3 regions of the Pseudomonas coleopterorum genome follow, and region 2 is predicted to be linked to each of the others. Evidence: predicted binding sites of a transcription regulator. Region 2 holds the regulator's gene; each other region holds the start of a gene.
What was found. The regulator FliA, encoded in region 2, starts transcription of late flagellar genes. The targets are predictions, from matches to a motif close to CTAAAGTTTNNNNNNNNNNNGCCGNTAA.
Positions count from the first base shown of each region.

Region 1: a site for FliA is predicted at 4,462-4,489, ahead of BLV18_RS07985 (methyl-accepting chemotaxis protein). Genes of this name have one in related genera too.
Region 3: a site for FliA is predicted at 1,517-1,544, ahead of BLV18_RS14360 (methyl-accepting chemotaxis protein). Genes of this name have one in related genera too.

Region 1 covers NZ_FNTZ01000001.1:1,753,545-1,764,258, forward strand. The annotation lists gene BLV18_RS07960 (phosphate/phosphite/phosphonate ABC transporter substrate-binding protein) at 1-182, opposite strand, end outside; gene BLV18_RS07965 (fatty acid desaturase) at 185-1,129, opposite strand; gene BLV18_RS07970 (hypothetical protein) at 1,261-1,485, opposite strand; gene BLV18_RS07975 (aldo/keto reductase) at 1,710-2,732, shown strand; gene BLV18_RS07980 (putative bifunctional diguanylate cyclase/phosphodiesterase) at 2,723-4,315, opposite strand; gene BLV18_RS07985 (methyl-accepting chemotaxis protein) at 4,566-6,206, shown strand; gene BLV18_RS07990 (TonB-dependent siderophore receptor) at 6,341-8,425, shown strand; gene BLV18_RS07995 (arsenic transporter) at 8,447-9,688, opposite strand; gene BLV18_RS08000 (MFS transporter) at 9,670-10,714, opposite strand, start outside.
Region 2 covers NZ_FNTZ01000001.1:2,979,009-2,989,722, reverse strand. The annotation lists gene flhB (flagellar biosynthesis protein FlhB) at 1-867, shown strand, start outside; gene flhA (flagellar biosynthesis protein FlhA) at 1,094-3,223, shown strand; gene flhF (flagellar biosynthesis GTPase FlhF) at 3,235-4,554, shown strand; gene fleN (flagellar synthesis regulator FleN) at 4,673-5,506, shown strand; gene fliA (RNA polymerase sigma factor FliA) at 5,500-6,246, shown strand; gene BLV18_RS13315 (chemotaxis response regulator CheY) at 6,460-6,834, shown strand; gene BLV18_RS13310 (protein phosphatase CheZ) at 6,854-7,642, shown strand; gene BLV18_RS13305 (chemotaxis protein CheA) at 7,701-9,926, shown strand; gene BLV18_RS13300 (protein-glutamate methylesterase/protein-glutamine glutaminase) at 9,943-10,714, shown strand, end outside.
Region 3 covers NZ_FNTZ01000001.1:3,222,432-3,233,145, forward strand. The annotation lists gene BLV18_RS14360 (methyl-accepting chemotaxis protein) at 1-1,478, opposite strand, end outside; gene BLV18_RS14365 (carbon-nitrogen hydrolase family protein) at 1,673-2,404, shown strand; gene BLV18_RS14370 (DUF2845 domain-containing protein) at 2,487-2,813, opposite strand; gene BLV18_RS14375 (Fic family protein) at 2,872-4,224, opposite strand; gene BLV18_RS14380 (type B 50S ribosomal protein L31) at 4,483-4,740, shown strand; gene BLV18_RS14385 (hypothetical protein) at 4,992-5,297, opposite strand; gene BLV18_RS14390 (AraC family transcriptional regulator) at 5,649-6,377, shown strand; gene BLV18_RS14395 (DMT family transporter) at 6,458-7,399, shown strand; gene BLV18_RS14400 (FAD-dependent monooxygenase) at 7,482-8,669, opposite strand; gene yfcF (glutathione transferase) at 8,836-9,462, shown strand; gene BLV18_RS14410 (IclR family transcriptional regulator) at 9,565-10,329, opposite strand; gene BLV18_RS14415 (MFS transporter) at 10,446-10,714, opposite strand, start outside.

The DNA of each region.
Region 1 (10,714 bases), 1.2 Mb from region 2:
CCGCAGGTTTGCGCGAGCACCAGTTGCGGATGCAGCCAGAGCTCTTGCAGGGAGCCCTGCCAGTTGTCCCGTCGTTGAATACCCAGCAACTGCAGGGTTTCTTCCAGCCAGCGCTGGTAGGCGCCCCCGACGGCGGTGGGTGCGGGGTACATCGACAGTTCGGCGATCACTTCACGACTCATGTTCAGGCGCTGGCGCTGCGCGGGTGCAGGGGGCTGTCCACGGGGCGCACGGCATAGTTGCGGAACAGTTCGCTGTAGCCATTGACCAGAAAATGCCCACTGCGTTGCAGCCAATCGGCCCGCCGCTCGCGGTAGACCCGGGGCAGGTAGTACCAAGGCAACCCCGGCAGGTCATGATGAACCAGGTGCAGATTGAGATTGAGGAACAGCCAGCGCCACGGCCAGCCCGCTTCGTTGAGCACCGAGCGCTGCTCGGGGGCATCGGCGGGACGATGTTCGTAATAGGAACGGACCATGGACAACGCAAGTGCAAGCACGCTGGCCAGCAGGTAGTCGATCACGGGCACGCCGTGACGGGTGATGAACCAGAACAGTACCGCCACGCACGCCAGGTGGGTCGTCCACATCAGCCAGGCCTGCCTGTCACCGCGCACCAGCCGTGCGCACTGATCCTTGGCCAGCCCGGCCAGCGCCAGCGCCGGGCCCACGCTCAGACGGCCGAGCAGGGTTTTGTTCAGCCAATGCAGCGCTCGCCCCAGCCCGGCGCTGCCCGACCAGGTCTGGGCATCGAGGTAGCGGCTTTCAGGGTCGTGCTGCGGCACGGTGATGGTTTCATCACGGTGATGGGCCAGATGGCTGTCGCGATACAGCGTGTAGGGGTACCAGATGGCCAGCGGCGCGTAGCCCAGCAACTTGTTCACGGTGCGCCAGCGTGTGGGATGCCCGTGGAGCAGTTCATGCTGCAGCGACATCCACAGCGTGATGAGGGGGATCAACAGCAGCAGGGTCAGCAGACGCCCGATGGAAGGGGTCAGAGTGATCACCGTCCACCAGCCGCCGGTGATACCCAGCAGCAACAGCCACGTAGGCCACTCGCTGCGCGCGGTCCAGGTGGCCTGCAATTGCAGGATGGAGTGTCGGTGGTGGGCATCCAGGTAGTTAGGCATATGAAGTCACGCAACTGCTGATCGTTATGGGACCGACAGTAGCACTGACGCTTATGTCTGGATAATCACCAAAGGCTCTCTAGAAAGCACTGAATGGAATAAATGATGAGTGCAGAGAATGGGCGTCGAAGTTACGCGGCTTTGCCCATTCTCAATGCTGCACCTTTCAAGTCCTGGATCGACAGTGCCAGAGCACCTGCCTGGTTTTCGATCAGCAGCACGTCGTCGATCAGGTGGTCTATGTTGCGGCTGCGCAGGAAGAGGGCGTGTCCGCTGAGCATCTGATACAGCATCTCCAACTGGAGTGCGGCGTCTTGTACGTCAGCTTGCATTTCCTTGAGGTGGGTGGCGGCCATGAGCTGCTCCAAAGGCTCTATCGTTGTTTTGGCGTCCTGGCCAATCGATGAGCACGGCGTTCTGATAGGGTTGTAACCAGTCTATCGGCCATGCCCCACTGAACTTCAATAGTATTTGTCGATGCTGGCGATAGGCTTCGCGCTTGATGGATCGCCTGGGATAGGCCAGCATCGAGGAACCGGGCCATCGCGATGGCTATTCCCGTCAATGGAGGAATGTACCTGTGAGTGACGTCAGATACCGCCGCCTGGGCCGTCATGGTCTTCAGGTTTCCGAAATCACCCTGGGCACCATGATGTTCGGCGGCCAGACCGACGACGCCACTGCCAAGCGCATCGTCGACGATGCGCTGGAGCAGGGCATCAACGCCATCGACACGGCGAACAACTACAACGATGGCGCCTCGGAAATCACAGTGGGCAAGCTGATCGCCGGGCAGCGTTCGCGCTGGGTGTTGTCGAGCAAGTTCGTCAATCCCAACCCGGGCGTCCAGGGGCCGAATGGACGCGGGGCATCGCGGCACAGTGTGGTCGAGTCGGTGGAAGGCAGCCTGCGTCGTTTGCAGACCGACTATCTGGATCTGTATTACGTGCACCGCGAAGACCCGTTCACCCCGGTCGAGGAAACGGTGCGTGCCTTGGCCGATCTGATACGTGCCGGCAAGATTCGGGGCTACGGGTTGTCGAACCACAGCAGCTGGAAGCTTGCCGAATTCTGCCGTGTTGCAGACCTGCTGAACGTCGAGCGGCCCACCGTCAGCCAGCCGTTGTACAACCTGGCCAATCGGCAGATCGAGAGCGAGCATCTGCCAGCGGCCGAGCATTACGGTATCGGTGTGGTTTCCTATAGCCCATTGGCGCGCGGCGTGCTGACCGCCAAGTACGAGCCCGGCGCCGAGCCCGGCAGCGACACGCGGGCCGGACGCAGTGATCCGCGGCTGCACCAGACCGAATGGCGTCCCGAGTCGCTCGACCTGGCCCAGCGAATCAAGGATCACGCCCAGGCGCGAGGGATTACCTCGGGGCAGTTTGCCTTGGCGTGGGTGCTGAACAATCGGTTGATCAGCTCGACGATCGCCGGCCCGCGCACCGAGGAACAATGGCGGGACTATGTGCCAGCGTTGCAGTACCGGTTCACCGAGGAAGACGAGGCGTTCGTCGATGGCCTGGTCGTGGCAGGCCACAGCTCGACGCCCGGGTACACCGACCCCAGCTACCCGGTGACGGGTCGCCGGGTTCAGTTCTGAGCCGCGACGCAGGCGATCGAAGGCCCGGGAACGGCAGTCGCTATCGTGCTGCCTGCCTGCGGATACCCATATAGGTAGCCCTGAGCATAGTGGCAGCCGTTTTCCGCCAGCCATTTGGGCAGGTAGGGTTGGTGGAAATCCTCGATGCCCTCGGCCGTCACCTTCATGTTCAGGCTGCGTGCCATCCCCAGGATGGCCTCGACCATGGGCAGATGGTCGATGTTTCCGGCTTCGAAGAAGGAACGGTCGATCTTGATCTTGTCGATGGACAGCCGCGTCAGATGATACAGGCCAGAGTAGCCGATCCCGAAGTCATCCAACGCGACGCTGATGCCATGCCCGTGCAGTTTGCTGAGGTTGCGCTGGGCTGCTTCCAGGTTGCCCACCAGCGCTTCTTCGGTGATCTCGACTTCGAATCGCTCGAACGGGAAGTTCTCCTGTTTGAGTTGATCGAAGAGGTGATCCGGAAACAGCTCGTCGGTGATCATCGTCGCACTGACGTTCAGCGACAGATGCAGGTGGTCATCCCAGCGGCTGGCCGCTCGACAGGCTTGCCTGACCAGCGAGCGCGTCATCGCCGGAATCAGCCCCAGACGCTCCAGGATCGGTATGAAATCCCCGGGCATGCCGGTGCTGCCATCGGGCTTGAGCCAGCGTGCAAGGACCTCGAAACCCACGATCTGCTGTGAGGGCAGGGTGACGATGGGCTGGAAGAACGGCACGATTTCTTCTCGGTCGACCGCTTGCTTGAGCGCCAGATCCAGATCGGCTTGAGCGCGCATCAGCCGCTCGTAATCGTTGTCGTAGAAATTGAACGTCGAGCGACCGGTGTTTTTTCCCCGGTACATGGCGGTGTCTGCGCAATGCAACAGGGACGAGGCTTCCCTGGCGTCCATCCATGAACGGGAAATGCCGATGGTCGCGCCCAGGCGCCCGCGCAGCGTAGCTTCGAGTACCGGCTCGCTCAGCCAGCGCACCGTCAGCTCGGCGATTTCGCTGAGTTCGCTTTCTTCCCGGTGGCCCTGGAACATCAGGCAGAATTCGTCCCCGCCCAGGCGCGCGGCCGTGCCCGCGTGGATTGCGGCAATGCCCTGCAGTCGATGAGCGATCTCCACCAACACGCTGTCTCCCGCCGAGTGACCGTGCTGATCGTTGATGGCCTTGAAATGGTCCAGGTCGATCAGCAAGATCGCCACGGGCCGACTTTCGTCCAAATGTTTATGCAGGACGTCCATGAATACGCGTCGATTGATCAGCCCACTGAGGGCGTCGTACTTGGCCAGGGTCTCGGTCTGCGCCTGGATGATTTGCAGGCGCCGATAGCTCGATTGCGTATTGACCACCAGGCGCTTGAGCACAACGGTGGGGAGGATCAGGGACAGCATCGAAAAGCCCGAGGCCGTCAGGACGAAGCGCCAGCGTTCGGCGTCTTCGAAATCACCGTCGTAGGGCAGGTTCAGCCAATGCATGACGGAGGCTTCGAGGTGGAATTCCCAGAGCATGGAAAGACCCACCACGGTAAGCAGACTGAGCAGCAGAAGCGTGGGCAGGCGGCACGGATTTCGGCGGTGTAGATCGGTCATGGTGGCCTCGCAGGGCCAGGTGGAGGATGGAGTGATGTCAGACAGCCATTATTCCATAAGTGTTCCCACCGCTGATCGGCATTCGTGTGCATTTGGTCGCCGTAAACCTGGCCGGGTGTGTGCGATGGGCTAAGCGACGAACGTCATTCAAGCTTCGAGGGTGCGCGCCGATAGACCGCTCATAACGCCCATGACCTTATGCAAGGCGCCTACTCCGCGGCGCTTTCGGTCGAACTGACAGGATTTTCGTATGACGTGGCTGCGCGATGCAAAGTTATCCACCAAAATGCTCGTAGCCTTCGGGCTGTGCGCCTTCATCACGCTGGCCGTGGGCGTGCTAGGCGCACGCGGGATCAGTCAGCTGTCAGACAGCCTGAAAAACGTGTTTGCCAACAACCTTGTGTCTGTCTCCAAAACAGCCGAAGCCAAGAGCAAGGCGATTGCGCAACTCAAGGATCTCTACGCTCTGATAGCCGCCCACGCGGAAAATGACTCGCAGAGCGTCAAGGACACCATCCGCCAGGCCATGACCACCAATCAGGCGGACAGCGAGAAGGCCTTCGCGATCTATCGCAAGACGCCGCTGGCGGACGACGAGCGTGCCGCTGGCGACCAGATGGAACGCGACTGGCCGATCTATCAGGCGCAGATCCAGAAAGTGCTGACCGTTCTCGATTCCGGTAACGTCCAGGGAGCGCGCGCGCTCATGTCCGGCGAGATCCAGCAGGCCTATCGTACGGTCATGGACGAGTTGACCATCATGGTCGAGTCGAACAACCGGCAGATCGCCGAAGGCGCACGCGACGCCGAAGAGCAGGAACAGGCGGCAATCACCGTGCTGTACATCGGCATCGCCTTGGCCTTTCTGGCTGCCCTGGCACTGGGGCTGTTCATCAGCCGCTTGATCAGCCGGCCCATCGCCACGGCAGTGGCCAGCGCCCAGTTGATCGCCAAGGGTGACCTGACCCACAGCATCGGCAGCGCGGCGCGCGACGAGACCGGGCAGTTGCTCACGGCGCTGGGCGAGATGCAGGAAGGCCTCAAGGCGACCATTCACCAGATCGCTGACGCGTCGAATCAGCTCGCTTCGGCTGCGGAAGAACTGAATGCGGTCACCGAAGACGGCAGTCGCGGGCTGCTGCGCCAGAACGACGAGATTCAGCAGGCGGCCACGGCCGTGACCGAGATGACTTCGGCGGTGGAAGAAGTTGCACGCAATGCCATTTCCACCTCCGAAGCTTCGAAGACCGCCAGCAGCCAGGCCACAGACGGTCTTGTGCAGGCGCGCAATGCCGTGGATGCGGTGAACAACGCCACGGTCGAGATCCAGTCGTCGACCACCATCGTCGAAGACCTGGCGGTGCAGGTGCGCGATATCGGCAAGGTGCTCGATGTGATCCGCGGGATCGCCGAGCAGACCAACCTGTTGGCCCTCAACGCGGCCATCGAAGCGGCCCGTGCCGGCGAGCAGGGACGCGGTTTTGCCGTGGTTGCCGACGAAGTCCGGGCCCTGGCTGCACGGACCCAGTCTTCGACGGGCGAGATCGAAAGCATGATCGGGGCGGTACGTTCGCGTGCGGATCAGGCGGTGGCGGCCATGGGCAAGAGTCAGGGGCTGGTGGGCGATACCCAAGTGCTGGCCAAGGCCACCGGCGAGGCGTTGCAATCCATCGCCACCGGGATCGCGCAGATCAATGACCGCAACCTAGTGATCGCCAGCGCCTGCGAAGAGCAGGCCAATGTGGCCCGTGAAGTGGACCGCAACCTGATCAACATTCAGGATCTGTCCACGCAGACCGCGGCCGGTGCCCATCAGACCAGCGCATCGACCCAGGATCTGTCGCGCCTGGCCACCTCGTTCAACGATCTGGTGAGCCGCTTCCGTCTGTAAAATGTTCGAAATGGTTCAACGGGCTCGGCAAATGATCACGGCAACCCGTACAATACAGATGGGACGCATTCGCGTCTTTCATCCAGTACGGAGTTACATGCGTGGTCAAGTCGTTGAATCGGGCCCCTTCGTGGGTGCTGTTGTGCTCAGTCCTGCCTGGCCTCGCCATCGCAGCCACAGAGTTGCCTTCCAGTGTCATCCAGGCCACCGGCGAAGCTGACGGCGCCGACAGCTACACCCAGGCCCGTGGGGAAACGGCGAGCAAGAGCGCCACGCAGAATCGCGACGAAGCGCAAACCGTCAATGCGGTCACCGCCAGGACGCTGGACGACTACCAGGTCAAGGATCTCAACGACGCCATGCGCTTCGTCAGCGGCGTCACCCAGACCAACACCCTGGGCGGCACCAAGGATGCGCTGATCAAGCGCGGCTTTGGCAGCAACGACGACAACTCCATCCTGCGCGACGGTATCCGCTCGGCCATCGGCCGCAACCTGGGCGCGACCACCGATCATGTCGAGGTGCTCAAGGGCCCGGCGTCGCTGATGTATGGCGCACTGGAACCGGGCGGGGTCATCAACGTCGTCAGCAAGCAGCCCCAGTTCACCCGCAGCACGACCCTCAGCGCCTCGGGCTTCAGCGAGGGCGGCGGTTCGCTGTCGATGGACACCACCGGCCCGCTGGGTGACACCGACCTGGCCTACCGACTGGTGGCCGAGCGCAGTCATGAGGATTACTGGCGCAATTACGGAACCGACGAACATACGCTGATCGCGCCGTCGATCACCTGGGTCGGCGAACGCGCCAGTGCTTCGCTGGCCTACACCTACAACGACTATGCCAGTCCCTTCGATCGCGGCACCGTGTTCGTCGGCGGCCGACCGGCCGACATCAGCTACCGTGACCGCCTCGACGAGCACTGGGCCAAGACGGTCGGCATCAGCCAGAGCACCACCGCCAAGTTCGAGTACCAGTTGAGCGATGCCTGGCGCAGCCGCCTGACCTACGGCTGGACCGAGGACCGTTACAGCCTCGCCATCGCCCAACCCAATACCCTCAACGGCAATACGCTGCGACGCATCGCCAACGGCGGCCATTACGACTACGAAAGCCGCTATACCGCGCTGGATCTGATCGGCGATCAGCAGCTGTTCGGCCAGCGCCATGAAATCGTGGTGGGCCTGGACAACGAGTCGCTGGACAAATACCGCGGCAAGACCTACCGCAACGCCAACACCGCCGCCGGCAACATCGACATCCGCAACCCCGTTTATGGCCGTCTGGCCGAACCGACCACGGTCAGTGCGGCGCAGAGCAATGCCGAGAACAATCTGGTCACCACCTCGCTGTACTTCAAGGACAACTGGCACTTGAACGACCGCTGGATCCTGGTGTTCGGTGGCCGTCAGGCCCATTGGGACCAGTACAGCGACCAGGGTCTGGGCCGCTCGTACGCACCCGGTGCGGACTCCAATGGCGATGAATTCATTCCGTTCGGCGGGATCGTCTATCAGCCCAGTGACACAGTGGCGCTGTATGCCAACTACAGCCGCTCTTTCGTGCCCAACGACGCCGACGACGCGGGTAACAGCTTCAAGCCGACCGAGGGTCGCAGCTATGAGGCGGGGATCAAGTACACCCCGACCGCGGCGCTGAACGTGAACCTGGCGGTCTATGACATCGAGAAGAAGAACCTGGTCAACAGCGTGCTGCAGAGCAATGGCGACAGCCTCGACGAAGCCGTCGGCAAAGCCCGCTCACGGGGTATCGAGCTGGATGTGACCGGCGAGATCGCGCAGAACTGGAGCATGATCGGCACCTACGCCTACAGCCATACCGAAGTGCTGAAGAACGCCGAGGCGCCCGAGCAGGAGGGCAATCGTCTGCCCAATGCACCGATGCACACGGCCAGCCTGTACCTGACCCACCATCTGGCCTTGCCGGCACAGACCGGTCAATGGCATGTGGGCGCTGGTGCGCGCTACGTGGGCGAGCGGGCGGGAGACAACGCCAACAGCTTCTGGATGGACAGCTACACCCTGGCAGACGCTTTCGTGCGATGGGATCTGCCGACTCAGGGCTACGAGACGCGTCTGCAGTTGAACATCGATAACCTGTTCAACAAGGAGTACTACCCGGCCACTACCGGCAGCAGCACCCTGCAGGTGGAAGAGGGTGCGCTGCGCACGGCGCGGCTGACGGCCAGCGTGAAGTTCTGAAGGACGCCTTTCAGGTAGCCCTCACAGCAACCACAACGCGGCGATGAGGGCCGGGGGCATGACCACGGCGCCCAGCTTGAGAAAGGCCCAGGCGCTGATCTGCACCCCTTCGCGGCGTATCGCGATCAACCACAGCAAGGTCGCCAGGGAGCCGGTGACCGACAGGTTGGGGCCCAGGTCCACGCCGACCACCAGCGCGCCGGTGACATTGGGCGGCAGATGGCCCAGCTCGTTGATGGATCCGCTGAGCAGGCCGACCGGCAGGTTGTTGCCGATATTGCAGGCTATGGCGACCAGTATTCCAGCCCACCAATGAGCCTGTTCCGGCGCCTGCTTCGCCGCCTGCTCCAGCCAACTGGCCAAGTGTGCGGTCACGCCGGTCTGGCCGATGCCCTCCACCAGCACGAACAGTCCGGCCACCAATGGCAGCACGCCCCAGGCCACGCCCTTGCAGACCGGCCAGGGATTGCTGCGCTGGTACAGGTGCACCAGCGCAAGGGTGGCGAAGGCCGCCAGGAAGGTCGGCAAGCCCAGGGCTTCGTCCAGCGCCGATACGGTCAGCAGTACCACGGCCGTGACGCCCAGCCCGGCGGCTGTAAGCCGTGCGCCCATACTCAGGTGGGGCAGTTCTTCGATCAGTTCCAGGCGCTGCTGCAAATGCCGCCGCTGGGTCAGGCGCAGGACCAGGTAGGTCATGCCGATGGCCGCCAGCGACGGCAGGCTGAACATGGCCAGCCACGCCAGCAACGGTGGCATGTGCTCGCCGAATATCACCAGGTTGGCCGGGTTGGAAATCGGCAGCACGAAACTGGCAGCATTGGCGATGAACGCACAGACGAACAGATACGGCAGCGGGTTGACCTTGGCTGCCCGTGTGGCTGCATACACCGCTGGCGTCAGCACCACGGCCGTGGCGTCGTTGGACAGAAAGATGGTCACCAGCGTGCCCACCGCGAACACCAGATCGAACAGACGCTGCGCGCTGCCACGGGCCTGGCGGGCGGCAACGGTCGCCAGCCAGTCGAACAATCCCTCGCGCCTGGCCAGTTCGGCCAGCAGCATCATGCCCACCAAGAATAGATAGACATCGGTGCCCTTGAGCACTGCGGCCAGAGCCGCCGACCAGGCGATCAGGCCAGCGGCAACCAGCCCGATCGCTGCCGCCAGTGCCCAGACGTATTCGGGAATCCGCAGGGGGCGGGTGATGATGCCCAAGGTGGCGAGGAGGCTGATGCCCCAGATGATCAGACTGGCGTGGGGCAAGGTACGGCTTCCTCTTCGGTGTCGCGGCGCAGGGTTTCCGGCATGGCGGTGAGCAGCAGGAGGAAGGCCGCGCCGGCGACCCCGGCCAGGGTGAGGAAGGCTGCGCTGTAACCGGCTACCTGCACGACGAAACCGGCCAGACCGTTACTCAGTGCGGCACCCAGGCCGAATGCGGTGGTCAGCGCGCCCAGGCTGACATTGAAGCGCCCGGTGCCGTGGGTGAGGTCTTTTACGACCAGTGGAAACAGTGCGCCGAACAGGCCGGCACCGATGCCGTCGAGCAATTGCACGCCGACCAGCCAGTAAGGGTCATTGGAAAACGTATAGAGCACGCCGCGAATCGGCAGAATCAGGAAACCTGCCAGCAGCAACGGCTTGCGGCCCCATTGATCGGCCCGCGCACCCACCAGCAGGGCGGCAGGGACCATCACCAGTTGCGCGGCGACGATGCAGGCCGAGGTCAGCGGCGTGGCCATGCTCAGGTCGATCTGTGAAAGCTTCTGACTGACCAGCGGCAGCATGGCCGCATTGGCCAGGTGGAACAGCGCACAACTGACCGCGAATACCAGCAGCGCGCGGTTGCCGAGCAGCACTTTGAAACCTGAGGGTTGATCGTGTCCGTCCTGGTGATGTGCTTCCAGCCCGCGCGCGACGTCGTGATCGATGGCGTCCGCTTTCACGCAGCTCACCGCCACCACGCTGGCCAGCGCCATGGCGGCCATGAGATAGAACACCGCGACCGGCCCGAACAGGTAGGCAAAACCACCCGCGAGCAAGGCCGCGAAAGCGTTGCCGGCATGGTTGAAGGTTTCGTTGCGCCCGGTACGGCGGGTGAACGCCTTCGGGCCGGTGATGCCCAGGGAAATGGCGGCGATGGCCGGTGCAAACACCGAGCCTGCGATGGCGCCCAGTGCCTGGGTGGCGGCGACCAGGCCGAACGAGGTGATGAACGGCAGGACCACGCAGCTGGCAGTGACCAGCAGGGCGGCGGCCACGACCACCGCGCGCTTGCGTCGGGTCCTGTCG
Region 2 (10,714 bases):
ATCCTGGCCACCCAGCCGATTCTGGTGACGATGCTGCTCGCAGCCCTGATCGGGCCGGTTGCATTGGGCGGGTGGCTGTTCGCTGCCAGCTCCATGGCGCCCAAGTTCAGCCGCATGAACCCGGCCGCGGGCCTCAAGCGCATGTTTTCCATGCATGCGCTGACCGAGTTGCTGAAGGCACTGGCCAAGTTTGCCATCATCCTCATTGTTGCCATTGCTGTCCTGGCCAAGGACCGCGCCGACCTGCTGGCCATTGCCAACGAACCGCTGGAAATGGCGATCATCCACAGCGTGCAACTGGTCGGCTGGAGCGCCTTGTGGATGTCCTGCGGGCTGGCGCTGATCGCCGCCGTGGACGTGCCGTTCCAGCTGTACAGCAGCAAGCAGAAGCTGATGATGACCAAGCAGGAGGTCAAGGACGAGCACAAGGACGCCGAAGGCCGTCCCGAGGTGAAAGGGCGAGTGCGTCAGTTGCAGCGCGAAATGTCCCAGCGGCGGATGATGACGGCCATTCCCGAGGCGGACGTGATCATCACCAACCCGACCCACTACGCCGTGGCGCTCAAGTACGATCCGGAGAAGGGCAATGCGCCGGTGCTGCTGGCCAAGGGCTCGGACTTCATTGCCTTGAAGATTCGCGAGATTGGCAACGAGCACCGCATCCAGGTGCTCGAATCGCCGGCCCTGGCACGCTCGATCTTCTATTCCACGGACATTGAGCAGCAGATCCCGGCCGGGCTGTACCTGGCGGTGGCGCAGGTGCTGGCTTATGTCTACCAGATCCGCCAATACCAGGCGGGGCGAGGCAAGCGGCCCGACCCGTTGAAGGACCTGCCGATTCCGCCGGATCTGCAGCGAGACAGTTAGACCGCGCCCCGGCCTTCGCGGGCAGAGCCCGCTCCCACAAGTGCCAACCCTGTGGGAGCGGGCTCTGCCCGCGAAGGGCGCACCGCCGAATCGCCTGACACCCAGCACTCGACCATAGGGCGAGAATCTTTAATCCCCTCCGACAAAAGTTGGACCCCTTCTTGCACTGCCCCCTGACAGGACGCCTGGCGCGTCAAAAGTTCGCTTGGGGAAGTGGGGAATGCCGGTGGATCGCTCTCAATTAATCAACACCGCTCGCAGCAACATCGTCGGCCTTGGCCGCGGCAACCTGGGGGTGCCGCTGCTGTTGCTGGTGATGCTGGCGATGATGATGCTGCCGATCCCGGCACTGCTGCTGGACGTGTTCTTCACCTTCAACATCGCCTTGTCCATCGTCGTCCTGCTGGTGTGTGTGTACGCCTTGCGGCCGCTGGATTTCGCCGTGTTCCCGACCATCCTGCTGGTGGCCACGCTGCTGCGCCTCGCGCTCAACGTCGCGTCGACGCGGGTGATCATGCTTCACGGCCAGGAAGGCCACGCCGCTGCGGGCAAGGTGGTCCAGGCCTTCGGTGAGGTGGTGATCGGCGGTAACTACATCGTCGGTATCGTAGTGTTCGCCATCCTCATGATCATCAACTTCGTGGTGGTTACCAAGGGTGCCGGGCGTATCTCGGAAGTGAGCGCGCGTTTCACCCTGGACGCCATGCCCGGCAAACAGATGGCCATCGACGCCGACCTCAACGCCGGCCTGATCGATCAGAACCAGGCCAAGGCTCGTCGCGGCGAAGTGGCGGCCGAAGCCGAGTTCTACGGCTCGATGGACGGTGCCAGCAAATTCGTCCGCGGCGACGCCATCGCCGGTTTGCTCATCCTCTTCATCAACCTGATCGGCGGCATGCTGGTCGGTATGCTGCAACACAACATGCCGTTCGCCGAAGCGGGCAAGGTGTATGCCCTGTTGACCATCGGTGATGGCCTGGTGGCGCAGTTGCCCTCGCTGCTGCTCTCCACCGCAGCCGCGATCATGGTCACCCGTGCCTCGGGCTCCGAGGAAATGGGCAAGCAGATCCAGCGGCAGATGTTCGCCTCCCCCAAGGCGCTGGCCGTTTCCGGCGCGCTGATGGCCATCATGGGCATGGTGCCCGGCATGCCGCACCTGGCCTTCATCACCCTGGGTGCCATCGCCGGTGGCGCCGCCTACCTGTTGTGGAAGAAGCAGAACGACGTCAAGGTCCAGGCCCTGGCCGAAGTTCAGCGCCAACAGGAACTGTTGCCATCGCCGACGCGCACCCAGGAAACCAAGGAGCTGGGCTGGGACGACGTGACGCCCATCGACATGATCGGCCTGGAAGTCGGCTATCGCCTGATTCCCCTGGTGGACCGCAACCAGGGTGGCCAGCTGCTGGCGCGGATCAAGGGTGTGCGCAAGAAGCTGTCCCAGGACCTCGGTTTCCTGATGCCGACGGTTCATATCCGCGACAACCTTGACCTTGCTCCCAGCGCCTATCGTTTGACGCTGATGGGTGTGATCCTGGCCGAAGCCGAGATCTATCCGGATCGCGAACTGGCGATCAACCCGGGTCAAGTGTTCGGCTCGCTCAACGGCATCACCGCCAAGGATCCGGCGTTCGGTCTGGACGCGGTGTGGATCGACGTCAACCTGCGCAGCCAGGCGCAATCCCTCGGCTACACCGTGGTCGATGCCAGTACGGTAGTGGCCACGCATTTGAATCAGATTCTGCAGAAACACGCGCATGAGCTGATCGGTCACGAAGAAGTGCAACAACTGCTGCAAGTTCTGGCAAAAGGCTCGCCCAAGCTGGCTGAAGAGCTGGTTCCAGGCATCCTTTCGCTGTCCTCGCTGCTCAAGGTGTTGCAGGCGCTGTTGGCCGAACAGGTGCCTGTGCGCGACATTCGCAGCATCGCCGAAGCGATCGCCAACAACGGTCATCGGAGTCAAGATACCGCCGCGCTGGTCCAGGCCGTACGGGTCGGTTTGTCCCGTGCCATCGTGCAAAGCATTGTAGGCGTTGAGCCGGAGCTGCCAGTTATCACCTTGGAGCCAAGGTTGGAACAGATATTGCTAAATAGTCTGCAGAAGGCTGGTCAGGGTCAGGAAGAAGGCGTTTTGCTGGAACCGAGCATGGCGGAAAAGCTGCAACGATCCCTGATCGATGCGGCGCAGCGGCAGGAGATGCAGGGCCAACCGGTGATACTGCTGGTGGCCGGTCCGGTCCGCGCGATGCTGTCACGCTTCGGTCGCCTGGCGATCCCCAACCTTCACGTACTGGCCTATCAGGAAATCCCTGATAACAAGCAAGTCACCATCGTAGCGACAGTAGGGCCCAACGGCTGAGGTAGTGGGTTATGCAAGTGAAGCGATTTTTCGCCGCCGACATGCGTCAGGCCATGAAATTGGTCCGCGATGAGCTGGGTGCCGACGCTGCCATCATCGGCAACCGTCGCATTGCCGGCGGCGTCGAGCTGACCGCTGCCCTGGACTACAAGCTGTCGGCCCTGGCCCCGCGCGTGCCGAACCTGGAATTGGAAGAAGAGCTGCGCAAGACCCAGTCGCGCATCGTCTCCGCCCAGGCCGAACTGAGCACCCGTGGCGCAACCGACGCCGCCACCAATCGTCAATTGGTCGCCGGCCTGCCGTTGACCGCCGCCGAGCCGTTGGTGGAGCCGCGTCGCGAAGAGCCAGCACGTACCCAGCCCGCACCGGCGCCTCAGCCTGCGGTCGACCAGCGCGTGTTCGATTCCATGCGTTCGGAACTCAACGGTCTGCGCCAGTTGCTCGAAGTGCAGCTCGGCTCCCTGGCCTGGACGCAGCTGCAGGGCAGCAAGCCGGCCCAGGCCAATCTCTGGCGGCGCTTGCAGCGCATCGGCCTGTCTGGCCCGATCGCTCGCGAACTGCTCAGCCTGACCAGTGAAATTCACGAGCCACGGCAGGCCTGGCGGATGCTGCTGGCGCACTTGGCGCGTATGATTCGCACGCCGGACGTCGAACCGCTCGAAGAAGGTGGCGTGATCGCCATGGTCGGCCCGGCCGGCATGGGCAAGACCACCACCCTGGCCAAGCTGGCGGCGCGCTATGTGCTCAAATACGGCTCGCAGAGCGTGGCTCTGGTGAGCATGGACAGTTTTCGTATCGGTGCTCAGGAACAGCTCAAGACCCTGGGCCGCATTCTCAACGTTTCGGTGACTCAGGTGGATCCGGGCCAGTCATTGGTACAGGCCCTGGAGCCGCTGCTGCGCAAGCGCGTGGTCTTGATCGACACCGCCGGCCTGCAGGCCAGCGATCCGGCCCTGCGCATGCAGCTCGAAAGCCTGGCCGGACGTGGGATCAACGCCCGCAACTACCTGGTGCTGGCGACCACCAGCCAGAAGCAGGTGCTGACCGCGGCCTACCATAGCTACAAACGTTGCGGTCTGGCCGGGTGCATCCTGACCAAACTCGATGAAACGGCCTGTCTCGGCGAAGTGCTGAGCCTGGCCATCAGTCAGGAACTGCCGATTGCCTATCTCACCGATGGGCCGCGCATTCCCGACGACTTGCATCTGCCGCGGCGGCACCAGCTGGTCAGCCGCGCGGTGAGCGTGCAGATGCAAGAAGAGCCCAGCGAAGAGGCCATGGCCGATATGTTCGCAGGTCTCTACCACAGCCCCGACAAGCGAGTTGGCTGAGGTGAAGAACGTTAGGCAAGCACAATCTTCCTGCATCGTAGGGTTGCCAGGAATTACTCGAGCAATCGAACTGGCAGCCACTGGTGTGGCCTCGGTCTAGACAAGGTAAAGAACGAACATGGGCAGCATGCATCCCGTACAGGTGATCGCGGTGACCGGCGGCAAAGGCGGCGTCGGCAAGACAAATGTGTCAGTGAACTTGTCCCTGGCGTTGGCCGAGCTCGGCCGCCGGGTCATGTTGCTGGACGCCGACCTTGGCCTGGCCAACGTCGACGTATTGCTGGGCCTGACCCCCAAGCGCACCCTGGCCGACGTGATCGAAGGTCGCTGCGAACTGCGTGACGTGATGTTGCAGGGCCCTGGCGGCATTCGCGTGGTGCCGGCGGCCTCCGGCACCCAGAGTATGGTGCACCTGACCCCGGCCCAGCATGCAGGCCTGATCCAGGCCTTCAGCGACGTGGGCGACAACCTCGACGTATTGATCATCGACACCGCTGCCGGTATCGGCGACTCCGTGGTGAGTTTCGTACGCGCGGCCCAGGAAGTGCTGCTGGTGGTGTGCGACGAGCCGACTTCGATCACCGATGCCTACGCCCTGATCAAGCTGCTCAACCGCGACTACGGCATGAATCGCTTCCGGGTCCTGGCCAACATGGCGCAGAGCCCTCAGGAAGGCCGCAACCTGTTCGCCAAGCTGACCAAGGTGACCGACCGCTTCCTCGACGTGGCCCTGCAGTACGTCGGCGCCGTGCCGTACGACGAGTCGGTGCGCAAGGCCGTGCAGAAGCAGCGCGCCGTCTACGAGGCGTTTCCCCGCTCCAAATGCTCGCTGGCCTTCAAGGCCATCGCGCAGAAGGTAGACACCTGGCCATTGCCGGCCAATCCCCGCGGCCACCTGGAGTTCTTCGTCGAACGCCTGGTGCAGCAAACCAGTGCAGGGCCCGTATCATGAGCGCCAGCGGATACCGTATGTACAGCAAGGCGTCGCGCGACTCGCAGCAGCATCAGCTGATCGAGCAATACGCGCCGCTGGTCAAGCGCATTGCCTATCACCTGCTGGCGCGACTGCCGGCAAGCGTGCAGGTGGAAGACCTGATCCAGGCCGGCATGATCGGCCTGCTGGAGGTTTCGACCAAGTACGACTCGAGCAAAGGGGCCAGTTTCGAGACCTATGCCGGCATTCGTATTCGCGGCGCGATGCTCGACGAGGTGCGCAAGGGTGACTGGGCACCGCGTTCGGTGCACCGCAATACCCGCATGGTCAGTGATGCCATTCGCCGAATCGAGTCAAAAACCGGTCGCGACGCTAAAGATCACGAGATTGCGGCCGAACTCAATCTGAGTCTGGATGATTACTACGGGATCCTGAACGATACCTTGGGCAGCCGCCTGTTCAGTTTCGACGACCTGCTGCAGGACGGCGAACACGAGGGGCTGCACGAAGACGGCGCCAGCGGTTCGCTGGAGCCCTCGCGGGATCTGGAGGACGAGCGCTTCCAGGGTGCGCTGGCCGAGGCCATCGCCAACCTGCCCGAACGCGAGAAGCTGGTGTTGTCGCTGTATTACGACGAAGAGTTGAACCTCAAGGAAATCGGCGAGGTACTGGGTGTCAGCGAATCGCGCGTCAGCCAGTTGCACAGCCAGTGCGCCGCGCGACTGCGCGGGCGCTTGGGAGAGTGGCGGGCACGCTGAAGGAACGGCGAGATCGGTGCGGGCTTTTTCGCGGGCAGAGCCCGCTCCCACAGTCTCGACCTATGTGGGAGCGGGCTCTGCCCGCGAAGAGGCCCGTTGGCGTAGCGCGTGTAAGCGATCTGCAGCGGCAAGTGGCTCAGGCGAATTCGATTGTTATGCACGCTCAGAGGCTGGGCGTGTTCAAGACTGCTGGAGGTCTAATTGGACAAGAACATGAAAATCCTCATCGTCGACGATTTTTCGACGATGCGGCGCATCATCAAGAATCTGCTGCGTGACCTGGGCTTCACCAACACCGCCGAGGCCGACGATGGCAACACCGCCTTGCCGATGTTGCACAGCGGCAACTTCGATTTCCTCGTCACCGACTGGAACATGCCGGGCATGTCGGGCATCGATCTGCTGCGCCAGGTGCGCGCCGACGACCGCCTCAAGCACCTGCCGGTGCTCATGGTGACCGCCGAGGCCAAGCGCGAGCAGATCATCGAAGCCGCCCAGGCCGGGGTCAACGGGTATGTGGTCAAGCCTTTCACTGCGCAAGTGCTGAAAGAAAAAATCGAAAAGATTTTCGAGCGCGTCAATAGCTGAAGTCTGCAATGGGGGCGCAATGGACCACAAACAAAGCACGTTGGGGGACTTCGAGTCGACCCTGAAGAAACACGCCGTCGAGCTGGTCGACAGCCTTGAGAAAGGCCGTTTCGGTGAAGCGGTGCAATTGATCCACGAACTGAATCAGACCCGCGATCGCGGTTTGTATCAGGAAGTCGGCAAGCTGACCCGCGAGCTGCACAGCGCCATCGTCAGTTTCCAGATCGATCCGACCATTCCCCAGGCCGAAGAGGTGTCGCAGATCACCGACGCGACCGAACGCCTGTCGTACGTGGTGCGCCTGACCGAGAGCGCAGCCAACCGGACGATGGACCTGGTCGAGCAGAGCACGCCTGTGCTCAATACGCTGAGCACCGAGGCCAGCGCCTTGAGCGCCGACTGGCAGCGCTTCATGCGCCGCGAAGTGGCCGCCGACGAGTTCCGCGAACTGGCCCGCCGGGTGGACGGATTCCTGACCCGCAGCGAGCAGGGCAATCGTGAAGTGGCCAGCCACCTCAACGACATCGTGCTGGCACAGGATTACCAGGACCTCACCGGCCAGGTCATCAAGCGCGTTACCGCGTTGGTCACCGAAGTGGAAAGCAACCTGCTCAAACTGGTCCTGATGGCCAGCCAGGTGGACCGCTTCGCCGGCATCCAGCACGACCACGAAAAGCTTCGTGCCGAAAAAGATCAAGAAAAACATCCTGCCAAGGGTGAAGGTCCGCAGATTCATGCCGATAAACGTGAAGACGTCGTATCCGGTCAGGACGATGTCGACGATCTGCTGTCCAGTCTGGGCTTCTAGGCCACCGCCTGCGTCTGACTGTGTTGACCGTTAATCACGTATTCCAGGGAGCATCCACATGAGCTTCGGCGCCGACGAAGAAATCCTTCAGGATTTCCTGGTAGAGGCCGGCGAAATTCTCGAGCAACTGTCCGAACAACTGGTCGAGCTGGAAAGCCGTCCCGATGATGCCGACTTGCTCAACGCAATTTTTCGCGGTTTTCACACTGTAAAAGGCGGCGCCGGCTTCCTCCAGCTCAACGAGCTGGTGGAGTGCTGCCATATCGCCGAAAACGTCTTCGACATCTTGCGCAAGGGTGAGCGCCGGGTTGACTCGGAACTCATGGACGTTGTGCTCGAGGCCCTGGACGCGGTCAATGGCATGTTCGCCGAAGTGCGCGAGCGCGCCCCGGTCACGCCGGCCAGTGCGCAGCTGCTCGATGCGCTGGCGCGTCTGGCCGAGCCGGCAGTGGCCGTCGCAGCACCCGCAGTGACGGCTGCACCGCCCGTGGCGACACCGGTCGTTGCACCGGCTCCGGCGCCTGGCGACGACATCACCGATGACGAATTCGAGCAGTTGCTCGACTCTCTGGGTGCTGCCAAGGCGCAGGCTGCTGCGCCAGCCACTGCTGTGCCCGATGTGCCGGTCAGTGACGAGATCACCGACGACGAATTCGAATCGCTGCTCGATCAACTGCACGGCAAGGGTCAGTTCGCCGTCGACGCGTTGGCGCCTGCTTCCACAGCGCCGGTTGCCTCGGAAGTTGCCGATACGCCAGCCGTTGATACCGTAACGGCTTCAACGGCTGCCCCGGCACCGGGCGACGAGATCACCGACGACGAGTTCGAGGCGCTGCTCGACCAGTTGCATGGCAAGGGTGCGTTCACCGCCGATGCGGTCAAGCCGCAACCGCCCGCCGAAGTGCAAGCCCCGGCTCCGGTGAGCGATAACATCACCGACGACGAATTCGAATCATTGCTCGACCAGCTGCACGGCAAGGGCAAGTTCAGCGATGTTGCCAGCCTGCCCGACGCGCAGCCGACTTCTGCCGTAGCGGCGCCGGTTGCGGCCCCGCGCAAGGCCGAGGCCGCTCCGGCACGTGCGCCGGTGGCCGAGAAACCGGTTGCCAGCGAAGCCGAGACGACCGTGCGGGTCGACACCGCGCGCCTCGACGAAATCATGAATATGGTCGGCGAACTGGTGCTGGTGCGTAACCGCCTGGTCCGCCTGGGCGCCAACAGCAGCGACGAGGCCATGTCCAAGGCGGTCTCCAACCTCGACGTGGTCACCGCCGACCTGCAGACCGCCGTGATGAAGACGCGGATGCAGCCGATCAAGAAGGTCTTCGGGCGCTTCCCGCGCCTGGTCCGTGATCTGGCGCGGCAGTTGAAGAAGGAAATCCATCTGGAGCTGGTCGGTGAAGAAACCGACCTCGACAAGAACCTGGTCGAGGCCCTGGCCGACCCGTTGGTGCACTTGGTGCGCAACGCCGTCGACCACGGCATCGAGACACCCGAAGAGCGCGAGCGCAGCGGCAAGGCGCGCGGTGGGCGGGTGGTATTGTCGGCAGAGCAGGAGGGTGACCACATCCTGTTGTCGATCAGCGACGACGGCAAGGGCATGGACCCTGCGGTCCTGCGTGCCAAGGCCGTGGAAAAGGGCCTGATGGACCGCGATGCGGCCGACCGCCTGAGCGAATCGGACTGCTACAACCTGATCTTCGCGCCGGGTTTCTCCACCAAGACGGAAATCTCCGACGTGTCGGGCCGTGGCGTGGGCATGGACGTGGTCAAGACCAAGATCAGCCAGCTCAATGGCTCGATCAACATCTTCTCGGCCAAGGACCAGGGTTCCAAGATCGTCATCAAGGTGCCGTTGACCCTGGCGATCATGCCGACGCTGATGGTGATGCTGGGCAACCAGGCGTTTGCCTTCCCGTTGGTCAACGTCAACGAGATCTTCCACCTGGACCTCTCGCGCACCAACGTCGTCGACGGCCAGGAAGTGGTCATCGTGCGCGACAAGGCGCTGCCGTTGTTCTACCTCAAGCGCTGGCTGGTGAAGTCCGCCGCTCACGAGGAGCAGGGCGAGGGGCATGTGGTCATTCTGTCGGTGGGCACTCAGCGTATCGGCTTCGTGGTGGACCAGCTGGTCGGCCAGGAAGAAGTGGTGATCAAGCCATTGGGCAAGATGCTGCAGGGCACGCCGGGCATGTCCGGCGCGACGATCACCGGGGACGGCCGTATCGCCTTGATCCTCGATGTACCGAGCATGCTCAAGCGCTACGCCGCGCGGCGTATCTGATCGTAGTGGAGTGTTTATGGCAGTCAAGGTCCTGGTGGTGGATGATTCTGGTTTCTTCCGCCGCCGCGTCTCGGAAATTCTCTCGTCGGACCCCACCATCCAGGTGGTCGGGACCGCCACCAATGGCCGCGAAGCGATCGATCAGGCCCAGGCGCTCAAGCCTGATGTGATCACCATGGACTACGAGATGCCGATGATGGACGGCATCACCGCCGTGCGTCACATCATGCAGCGTTGCCCCACTGCGGTATTGATGTTTTCCTCGCTGACCCACGAAGGCGCGCGGGTGACCCTCGACGCCCTCGACGCGGGGGCGGTGGATTACCTGCCGAAGAATTTCGAAGACATTTCTCGCAACCCCGAGAAGGTCAAGCAGATGCTCTGCGAGAAGGTCCATACGATCTCGCGCAGTAACCGCCGTTTGGGCTCGCACTTCACGGCGCCGGCTGCGCCGGCCGCACCTGCGGCCACGTCAGGTGCCAGTACCGCAGCGGCGTCTTCGCGGCCAGCGCCAAGCCGGTCACCATCGCCTGCCACGAGTGCGCCAGCCACACCTGCGCGCGCTCCAGCGCCCGCGGCCAGCAACGCAACGCCGCGGCGCAAGCCCTACAAGCTGGTGGCGATCGGCACCTCCACCGGCGGCCCGGTGGCCCTGCAGCGCGTCCTGACCCAGTTGCCCGCGCATTTTCCGACCCCTATCGTGCTGGTCCAGCACATGCCGGCCGCGTTCACCCGCGCCTTCGCCGAGCGCCTCGACAAGCTCTGCCGGATCACCGTCAAGGAAGCCG
Region 3 (10,714 bases), 240 kb from region 2:
ACCTGAGCCTGCTCTTCCGCCGCACTGGCGATGACCAGATTGCGTTCGTTGATCTGGCCGATGGCAGCAAAAATGTCTTCCAGTACCGCGCCAGAGGCTTGAGTGATTTCCAGAGTCCCTTGCGCGCGCAGGGTGCTATCGCGCATCGAGTCGACAGCTTGCTCGGCGGTGGTCTGCACGCTGCCGATCATCTGCTCGATCTCGCGGGTGGACTCCTGAGTGCGATAGGCGAGCGTTCGCACCTCATCGGCGACCACGGCAAAACCGCGCCCCGCCTCACCAGCACGGGCGGCCTCGATGGCGGCATTGAGGGCCAGCAGGTTGGTCTGCTCCGATACGGCACGGATCACGTCCAGTACCTTGCCGATGTTGCGCACTTCGCCGGCCAGGTGCTGGATACGCTCTGCGCTGCCCTGGATTTCAGTTGTCATCAACTGAGTACCGGCGATGTTTTCGCGAACCTGTTGACGGCTTTTCTCCGACAGCGTGTTTGAGGCTGTCGCCGCTTGCGAAGTGGACACGGCATTGCGCGCGACTTCTTCGACGGCGCTGGTCATCTGGTTGACTGCAGTGGCGGCTTGTTCAAGTTGCATGTCTTGTTGCTGCAGGCCACGGTTGCTTTCCTCGGTCACTGCGTTGAGCTCTTCGGCCGCCGACGCCAGTTGGGTCGCGGAACCGGAAATCAGGATCAAGGTGTTGCGCTGGCTGGCTTGCATGCGCTGAAGCTCGACGAACAAGTCACCAATCTCGTTGCGGCCCGGGGACACGACCTCCTGGGTCAGGTCGCCGTTGGCGATGCGTTTGAAATGCTCACCAGCTTCACGAAGCGGGCGCAGTACACGGCCGGAGATGAACATCCAGCAAACCACCGCCAGCGCCAGCGTGATACAGGCCAGTGCCAGGGATAGCCGCTTGGCGGTTGCCAGGCGGTCACTGGCGTCCTGGTTGATCTCAGCGGCACGGGCATCCAGGGCGCCGACCAGATTCACCCGGATTTCCTGAAGCTTGGTCATGCCCTTGCCAGCGCTGATGTTGACCACGAAATACTGGTCCGCCGAGCGTGCACGGGTGGCAGCGCGCTGGCCGACGATGGCGGTGCCGTACTCGGCGAACGCGGCCTTCAAGTCGTCGGCGAGCGCCTGAAGTTTCGGGTCGCGAATATCGGCCGTCGAGGCATTGAGTTTGGCAATGGCATCGTTCCAGATGCCTTCACTGCGCACCAGCCGGGCTTCCGCATCCTCGAATCGACCGCCCACGGTTTCGATGAAGGCCGATGACACATTGGCACTGGTACGGATGGCCAACAGCAGCGAATTGTTGATACCGTCAATCTGTTGTGAAGTATGTCTGAGCTCGTCGACCTGGTCGTAGCTGCGCACCGCCGATGACCAACTGTTGACGATCGAGAACATCAGCGCGATGACGAATAACACCAACACGCCGATCATGCCTGTGCGGACTTTCAAGTGGGCGAACATGGAGAAGCTCCGGACTGCGAATAGATTGTTGTAATACGCTATCCACGCCAGGCGTTGAAACTTGAGCGGCTTACGGAGAAGCTGGGCGATCAGCGCACAGTTTGGTGCAAGCTAGCCCTGTATTTTTTGAGTTCGCTCTCGGCACAGGTTCATTCGCCTCAGTGCCGTCACTACATCTTGAAGAGAAAGAGCAAATGAAGCTGATCGCCGCGCAAATCCGCCCCGTACCGGGCGACTGTGAAGCAAACATCGCCAAACATATGGCTGCCATCCGGCAGGCCGCAAATCTGGGCGCCAATCTCGTGCTCTTTCCCGAGCTTTCCCTGACCGGTTACGAGCCAAGGCTGGCTGATGCCTTGGCGATGGATGCGAGCGACGGCCGTCTTGATGAGTTCCAGCAACTGAGCGATCGATATGGGATGCTCATCGCCGTGGGTGCGCCCACCCAGGGACGCGAGGGTATCGAAATCAGCATGATCAGTTTCCAGCCTGGACAGCCGCGTACCTGCTACTCAAAACAGATTCTGCATGCCGACGAATTACCGTTCTTCGCCGCCGGCAGCCGCAAGCTTGTGCTGAATCACGCAGATGTCATCTTGGCCCCCGCCATTTGCTACGAATCACTTCAGCCAAGCCACGCCGAAGAAGCTGCACAGTCGGGTGCTCAGGTGTATCTGGCAAGCGTGGCGAAGTCTGAGCGCGGTACGACCTTGGCGAAAGCTCATTATCCGATGATCGCTGAAAAGCATTCCATGACCGTGGTGATGGCGAACTGCGTAGGGTCCGCCGACGACTATGTCGCGGCGGGTTGCTCTGCCATTTGGAACAATCAGGGTCAAATCCTGTGCAGTGCAGATGCCGTTCAAGAAGCACTAGTCGCTTATGACACGCAGACTTGGGAGGCGGGAGTATTCGACTTGCTGTGAAACCGGTCCGTCCGCGTTGCGACCTGAGAATCACCGACTGTTTTTTCTGAATGCCGCACCCACGCGTAGATAGCAAGACGGCTCACCATCTAAGGATGTTTCCGGCAGGCGCCTCCCGACGAAGATCTACCCTGACCAACTCGTCATTGATGAATAGCATGTACTGGTAGGCACCACCATTCGGGCCGTAGACAACCACATCGGTTTTCTGCGAGCCCTTGCGTGGCACACCGTTGTTGCGTATCACCGGACCGTCGCTGGCTTGGGCAACGGGACTGCCACATGACTGTAAAACGTCAGCAAGCTTGTCTCCGGGATTGACCAGCTTTGTTCCGCAACGGCTGGCTGCGTTTGCATCGGTAATGAGCATGCACGCGAACAGCAACGCCATCGATGGCTTGATAAACATCGTGTATCTCCTGAGCATTGATAGTCGTTTACTCGGCCCCGCGCTTGGACCTTCCCTTCTACCGACCCCTCCTCCTCCAAGCTTCCAGCTCCGAGGGCCTGAGCCGGTAACGCGCCAGAACCCCCTCATGCAGGCGTTGCAGCTCCTCGACGATAACCGCCTCCACCCCTTCCTGCTCACCTTGCGGGACCTGCTCTGACACGCACTGCCGGATAACGGTCAACGGATCACGTTCGGGCTGACGCACCACTTCGCGTATGGTGCTCTTGATCAGTTCCCGCCATACCAGACGAAGCGGATCAGGCTCGGCCAGCGTTTGACGTATCACCATGTATTCCTGCGCCGATCGCTCGTAGGCCCATACATACAGATCACGGAGTAGTTCCACACGCGTCATCTCGTAGACGCCCAGCGTTGCTCGGCTGTAGGCAATTTCAGGCACATCGAGAAATGTCAGTGGGCAGAGGTTGGCGCGAAACAACGGTAAGTTCGCCGCAAGCCGTGAGGTACGCTTGTTGATATCTGCGAAAGGCTGCAGATAGGGTAAATGCACCATCACGAAAAAGGATTGCTCAAACGGATCAGTGATCCGATTGGCCTTGCTCAGCACTTCGTCCAGTAACTTATCGATGAGCTGAGGCGCGGACAGTGGCCGATACACGCTTTTGCTGATGTCTACCGCATGCTGACGAATCCGCCCTTCATCAGCAGGATTGGGCAGCAGGTTTTCCGATAGAGCGCTGTGCAGGTTCATCAATGTATAACGATTGAATTCGACTGTATCAACGTTCTCGACCAACAACTCGATTGCCACCTTATGATTGAGGATCATCTGGGTTTCGATCGCTGGCTTGCCCTGCGCCACCCGACCATGCTCGATCAACTCTCGGGTGTCCAGTCGTGAGTAGGTATTGCCTTCCAGATGACTGGACGCCCATGACAAGTCGATCAACAGCCGGTTAAGGATGGCGCGGCTATGGGTACCAGCAGGTGATTCGTCCGGTGAGGTACGCCCTATGTTATGCAGCCGACGCCTCAGCGACTCGGAGAGATACGAGGTGCGATTGGGCAGGTAGGCATCGAGAAATTCGCGTTGATAGCCCACAGGGGTGCGCAAATGCAAAGGCTGATCGATATAGGCCAGGATGTCCGTGCTGTCGGCGGACAGGGGAATCCCGATCGGGAAGGCATCGTTGACATGCAGGACATCGCTGACATTCAAACCCGGAGCTAAATAACGTCTCGCACGGGCATCACCGCGCGTCTCGAGCTCACCGGTCTCGACCAACTGGCTCAGCCACCGCTGTACAGTGCGGCGGGCCAGTTGAGGACGTCGCGCCAGGATTTCGGCCAAAGTCAGCCCTGAAGATGATTCAAGAATGAGTTTCTTCAGTTCTTGTGCGTCAGGCATATTTTTTGGCGCGATTTAGTGAGGACATGGCGCGATTATGGCGCGATTTCGCGAATCGCGCCAATCTGTGGCGCAATCTGTGGCGCGACTCAGTGAATCGCGCCAACGAAGAACGCTCCAATGGGAATCCCCACAGGTAGACGTCCGCGATGAGCTCTGGCTGTGATAGCCGCTCTCAGCGAACCAGCATAGAGGCATGGACCGCCGTGCACATTAATGTTACGATATAACATCTATAAACGACGTGAGATCCCGACCATGAAACCTGGTATTCACCCGGACTATCGGACAGTCCTGTTCCACGACACAGCCGCCGACGTTTATTTCCTGATCGGCTCGACCGTGGAAACGACTCGAACCGAGACGCATACGGATGGCAAAGCGTACCCGTATGTCGCCCTTGACGTTTCGAGCGCTTCACATCCCGTCTACACCGGGCAAGTCCGAAAAACACAGGCAGAAGGACGGATTGCCGGCTTCAACAAGCGCTTCGCCGGTTTCACTTCCACCAAGTAAACCCAAGCGATGGCGTGGTGAAGTCAGTGCGTGCTACTGACTTCACGCTTGGCAACGTCATCGCGGTCGCAACAACCCGCGCCGGTCCTGCGCTTGGAACCTATTACCGGTCGGCTTTGCGTTCTGAAATCGAGCATATTGCTGTGCTGCGCGTTGCAGTGGAGCGCGACATGTTTGCAATGCGATCCTCTGGCGGGGCGCCTCACCGTTGGAGATCAGTATCGATCCAGATCAGGTATCGCACGCGGCAGTCAAATGCGCTTGATCGCATACAAAAACGCAAAAACGGCCAGAATTTTGAAGGTCGCCAAAAGCGCTTTGAAAGCCAAAGAATACCATTCTGTTCCTTCAATGCAGTCCATGCACTGCAGCGACTCAGGAGAACTTCCTGACTTGGTGAACTCCAGTTCGCGGCAATAGCCGTAAAACATGAATGACCAAAGCAGCATGACCATGCCCAATGCCTTGACCTTGTCCCTGGAGGAGTAGTTGACTTCCGGCTCAAGAAAGTAAACCACCCCAGCCAAGACAAAAAAGAACATGCCGACATAAGCCATTTTTTTCCGGCACCTTGGCGACGCCCGAAAATTGTTGAACACATCGAAGGGATGAAATGTATGGTCCCTCTGTAACCTATCCTCGAGGGAAACCAGATACCCCGAGCAAAAAGCCAACATCCCGATAATAAGAACAAGGATCATATGAAGCCCCGCATTGGCAAAACCGAGCAGAGCGCCGAGTTACCATTTTCGGATCAGGCTGTAGCTCTCACTAACTGAATACTAACACTGGCACCCGCGATCGGAATATGATGCGGTCGTGTTGTCAACGGCTCCTTTTCGAGCAATCTATCGCTCGGCTGGGTGTTAGAATCCTGCGTCCCTGGACTCCGCCCGAGTGATGCACTCATGCTCCTGAATCTTGAAATCCGCAGCTATGAGCGTGAAAACCCTCACCACTCCCACGACCATGCTCAATTGGTCCTGCCGGTTCGTGGCCAGATGGAAATTGATGTAGACGGTCGCGGTGGCAGCATCGACCAGTCATTGGCCGCTGTGGTGAGACCGGGTTCGGTGCACTCCCAGCTCAGCCACGCAGACAGCCGTTTCCTGGTGCTGGACTGCGCGCCGACCCTCCTGGAGACACTCCAGATGGAGCGTCTGGCTCGAAAGACCTACGTGCCTATTTCCCCTGCGACAAGGCGGCTGATCGAGTTCGCCGAGCTCATCGGCAACAAGCAGCTCGCCTTGGGCGCTCCACAGTTGAGCTCGCTGCTTCTCTCATCTCTCGGCCCTGACATCTACAGTTCCCCATCCGCCATCGAGCAACTGGTCGCCCGCTTGCAGGCTAACCCAGGGGCAAACTGGAGCAACGAAGTCATGGCCCAGGTTGCGAACATGAGCATGAGTCAACTGCACCAGCGATTTCGGCAGATGTTTGGAATGAGTCCTCAGGCCTGGTTGACGGAGTTACGCATAAAGCAAGCTCAACGATGGCTGCGTGGCACTTCCTTGCCGATCGCCGAGATTGCCTTGCGTACAGGTTTTTCCGATCAGGCGTCGCTGACTCGAACCATGCAACGTGTGAGCGCGATCACTCCGGCGGTGTATCGCAAAGCGCAAAAACATGCTGGGTAAAAAATTCGGCAGCTACTGACAATACTCTCTTGGCTCGACGCTTCAGACTTTCCCCGTTCAAGCTGCGGAGCACGGGTGGAATGTTTACTGATCGATCGCTGTTGAAGGGCATTGTGTATGGTATTTGCTCGGGACTGTGCTGGGGCGTGATTTTTCTTGGGCCACAGCTCACCCAAGGCTTGAGCGGCCTGCAATTCGCGGTGCTTCGATTTCTTTGTTACGGTGCAATTTCAGCTGTACTGCTTATGCCCCGATGGCGGCGGGTGTGCGCCAACCTCACGCGAGCCGATTGGAAGTCACTCTTCTGGCTCAGCCTGATCGGAAATCTCGTTTACTACGCGCTGGTGGGTACCGGGGTGCAACTGGTGGGGATTGCGACCACGTCCCTGATCGTCGGGCTCATCCCCGTGTTGATGACCTTGGCAGGTCGGCACGATACCCATGCCGTCTCCTTGCGCAGACTCTTCCCTTCGCTATGTTGCGCAATGACCGGCGTTGTAATTATCAGTTGGCATGCACTGATCAATGGCAACACACCTGAAACATCAACAGCCATTGCAGGTGTTCTCTGCGCCACAGGTGCATTGATAACGTGGACTTGGTTCGCCGTTGGCAATGCTCGGAAACTGATTCAGCTCACCCGCATTTCCTCCAATGACTGGGCACTGCTGACCGGTATCATGACGGGCGCTCAGTCGCTGCTCCTGGCGGTGCCTGTCCTGGTTTATCTGGCAGATGCCCATGGAAGTGAAGAATGGCTGCATTTTTTCCTGGTGGCCTGCGGTGTAGCCCTTCTTTCTTCGGTCGTTGGCGGCGCGTGTTGGAATCAGGCAAGCCGGCTTCTGCCGTTGGCACTTAGCGGGCAAGTGCTGGTGATCGAAACATTGGCAGCGCTGGCTTTTGGATTTCTATGGGAGCATCGACTACCTGATACGTACGAGATAGCGGCCATTGCTCTGCTGGTCGTCGGGATTGTCTGGTGTCTGAATTGCCATCGTCCTCGCCCTACACTCGCAAGCTGATCAGCTCGGACATTGACCCGGAGCGCAAACTGGATCGGCAGCAATCGGCCAAAAGCATGCATCCCACCCTACCCCCCGCCCCTTACCCATAATCCGGCAACCTAATTGCATCAGCCTTCGGCGAAAGGATCTTCGCAAACAAGGCCTTGAAGCCCGGCGCGGTCGCCAACCTTAATACGGCATGACCCAGCGCGATTCTCCATCGCGAATGCGGCGAGGCCAGTCTGGGCGCGAACGTGGGCACGCTTTGCGCCTGATCGACGTATGGACGCATCAATTTTTCATACTCTGCAAATGCCTGAACATGATCTATGTGGCGGCCCAGCTCGCCAGCCAAGACGTAGGCGCCACACAACCCCAAACTCGTGCCCATGCCGCTGATCGGCGATGCGCAATAGGCGGCGTCACCTACAAGGGCGATACGGCCCTTGCTCCAGTGGGGCATCTTAACTTGGCCGACCGCGTCCAGATAAAGGTCAGGCGCGCCCTCCAAAGCAGCGAGTACACGAGGTGTTTCCCAACCGGCGTCGGCAAATAGGTGCTTGAGCAAAGCTTTCTGCTCTGCCTGATTCAGCTTCTCGTAGCCGCTCGGCGCCTGCTGAAAGGACAAGAAGGCCCGCGTGGTGCCGAGGTTGTCAGGGCGCAGGCAGACACACCGGCCCCCGGGGATATTATGCCAGCGCATGATCTGACCATCGCTTGGCTGCCGGGGCACGGTGAAGTAGGCGGTGTATAGATCAAGAGGACGACGCTCGACTTCACTGCCGAATATCAGCTTGCGCGTTTTAGAGCCAATGCCCTCGGCGACGATGACGAGATCATAGACCTGCTCATCGCCCTGCTCGAAGCCCACATGCACCTGTACGCCATCGTCCAAAATGGTTGCAATACTGTCGCCGAATCGGTAGTCGACCCGGTCCTGACTGTGCTCGATCAGCAGCTTGGCCAGTTCACCACGCAGGATTTCCAGCTCGGCAACCGGCCCCTCACCGCCGAACGCGTCGACAGCGATGAACGCTTTGGTGCGGTTGGATCGATCAACGAAAGCGATACCCTGTTCATTGGTTGTGTTGGCTCGGACCCGGTCTTCCAAACCCATACGCTGAACGACGACGCGACCAGCGCCACGCACATCGACAGTCTGCCCTCCATCGCGAAACGCAGGCGCGCGCTCCACCACGGTAACGTCCATGCCCTGCCGGGACAACCAATAAGCCAACGCAGGCCCGGCGATGCTTGCGCCGGTTACAAGAACTTTTTTTGGTTTCATATCGCGTCCTTATGTTCGAAGGTGAGGCAATGGTCCACCCGATAGTTGAGCACGTCTGAATTCCAATATTGCGCATTCCCACCAGGTATGCCCCCATGAAAATCATCGATTTCACTCTCCCTGGCTAATCTCGTACGGTGCTTGCTCTGCATAAGGAGATCACTCTATGAACACCGTACGCTTATACGTCGACTCACAGTTCGCCAGCCCCTACGCCATGTCCGTCTTTGTCGCATTGACCGAGAAAGGCATCGACTTCCAGATGAGTACCGTGGACTTGCAGGCCCTCGAAAACCAGACAGAGGCCTACGCGGCCCTCTCACAAACCCAGCGAGTTCCAACCCTGGTTGACGGCGACTTTGCCTTGTCCGAATCTTCTGCAATCACCGAATACCTCGAAAACGCTTACCCCCAAATCTCGATCTATCCGCACGACGTGCGGCTGCTTGCAAAAGCGCGGCAGGTTCAGGCGTGGATCCGCAGTGACCTGCTGCCCATTCGGCAGGAGCGCTCCACGCTGGTCGTCTTCTACGGCAAGAAATCAGGGCCTTTGTCGCCAGCTGCTCGTATGGCGGTAGACAAGTTATTCCAGGCCGCGCAAGCACTGCTCAAGGAGGGTACGGAACATTTGTTCGGCCAATGGTCGATCGCCGATGTCGATCTCGCGCTGATGCTCAACCGGCTGATACTCAATGGCGATGCAGTGCCCCAGGTTCTCGTGGACTATGCGCAGCGTCAGTGGCAGCGCCCTAGCGTGCAGGCGTGGGTAAGGCTGCAACGACCCACGCTTTGAGCCTGTGCTGGCGGGAGCCGCTTGAGGAGGCGGCTCCTCCTGATGCCTGGAAAAGGTGTGGCACAAGGTACGTCCGCAGCCCTCTATCCGTCAGCTGAACAGTCATGGGTTCAAGCGCTTGAGCGCAGCACGGATCTCTGCATCGTGACCACCCAACGCAGTAGTTGCGATCGCCGCATTACGCAACAGGATCGACGCTGCATGCTCGATGTGATCCTTGAGCAGGCGATCAGAGGGACCGGACAGTGTCAGGGCCCCTTTGAGTTCGAATCCCATGGAGAACACCGGTACCGACACCGCGGTGGTTTCCGGATCACGCTCGCCGAATGAGCAGGCCCAGAAGCGCTCGCGCACTTCACTCAGCGCAGGATCGACATTACGCGAGAAGGCGCGAAGGATCTTGCCGGAGGCTCCGGCATGCAGCGGGAACCGAGCGCCTTCGAGCACCGACACCCGTACTGCTCGTTTGGGCTCGACCCGAAACAGAACGACCCGACTGCCGTTTTCCATCACGTAGAACGAAGACGTCTCACCGCTTTCGTCGGTAATGGATTCGAGCAAGGGATGAATCACGTCGCGCAGGCGAAAGGAGGTTTGGTAGAGCTGCGACAAGCGCAGGGGCTCGGGGCCGATGGAGTAGCGGCCGTCAGTGGTGCGACGCATGAACCCGGACTTTTCCAATGAGGCGATCAGGCGAAGTATCGTGCTTTTGTAAAGACCGGTACGCCGCGATATTTCGGCCAGGGACAGGCTGTCCTGCTCGATATTGAAAGCAGCCAGAATAGCGAACGCGCGATCCACTGCCGCGACACCACCCTCAGCTGAACTGGCGTGGTCGGTAAGGTTCTTGTCGGATTCAGTAGTCATAGACACTCTTTGTCGATTGCACTTGCAGGCAGCCAGTTGCTCAAGGGGTAGCACGACTGCCTGCAAGACAATATCAGAGGTCCATGGCATTCACTGGGAAAACTGAATCCGCTTCGTCACGCTTCGCGCAAGAACAGACGCAGGGACATGACCATGGCCGCAGCCACGAACAGGATGCACCCCATGACCATCAGGCCTGCGGTGAACGACCCGGTGTAATCTTTCAGGAACCCCATCAAGTAAGGACCCACGAACCCACCGAATGCACCAATCGAGTTGATCAGAGCGATCCCGCCTGCAGCCGCCTGCCCCCGCAGGAACTTGCCTGGCAAGGTGTAGAAGATGGTCTTGCCGGCGATAGTACCCACCAAGGCCAGTGTGATAC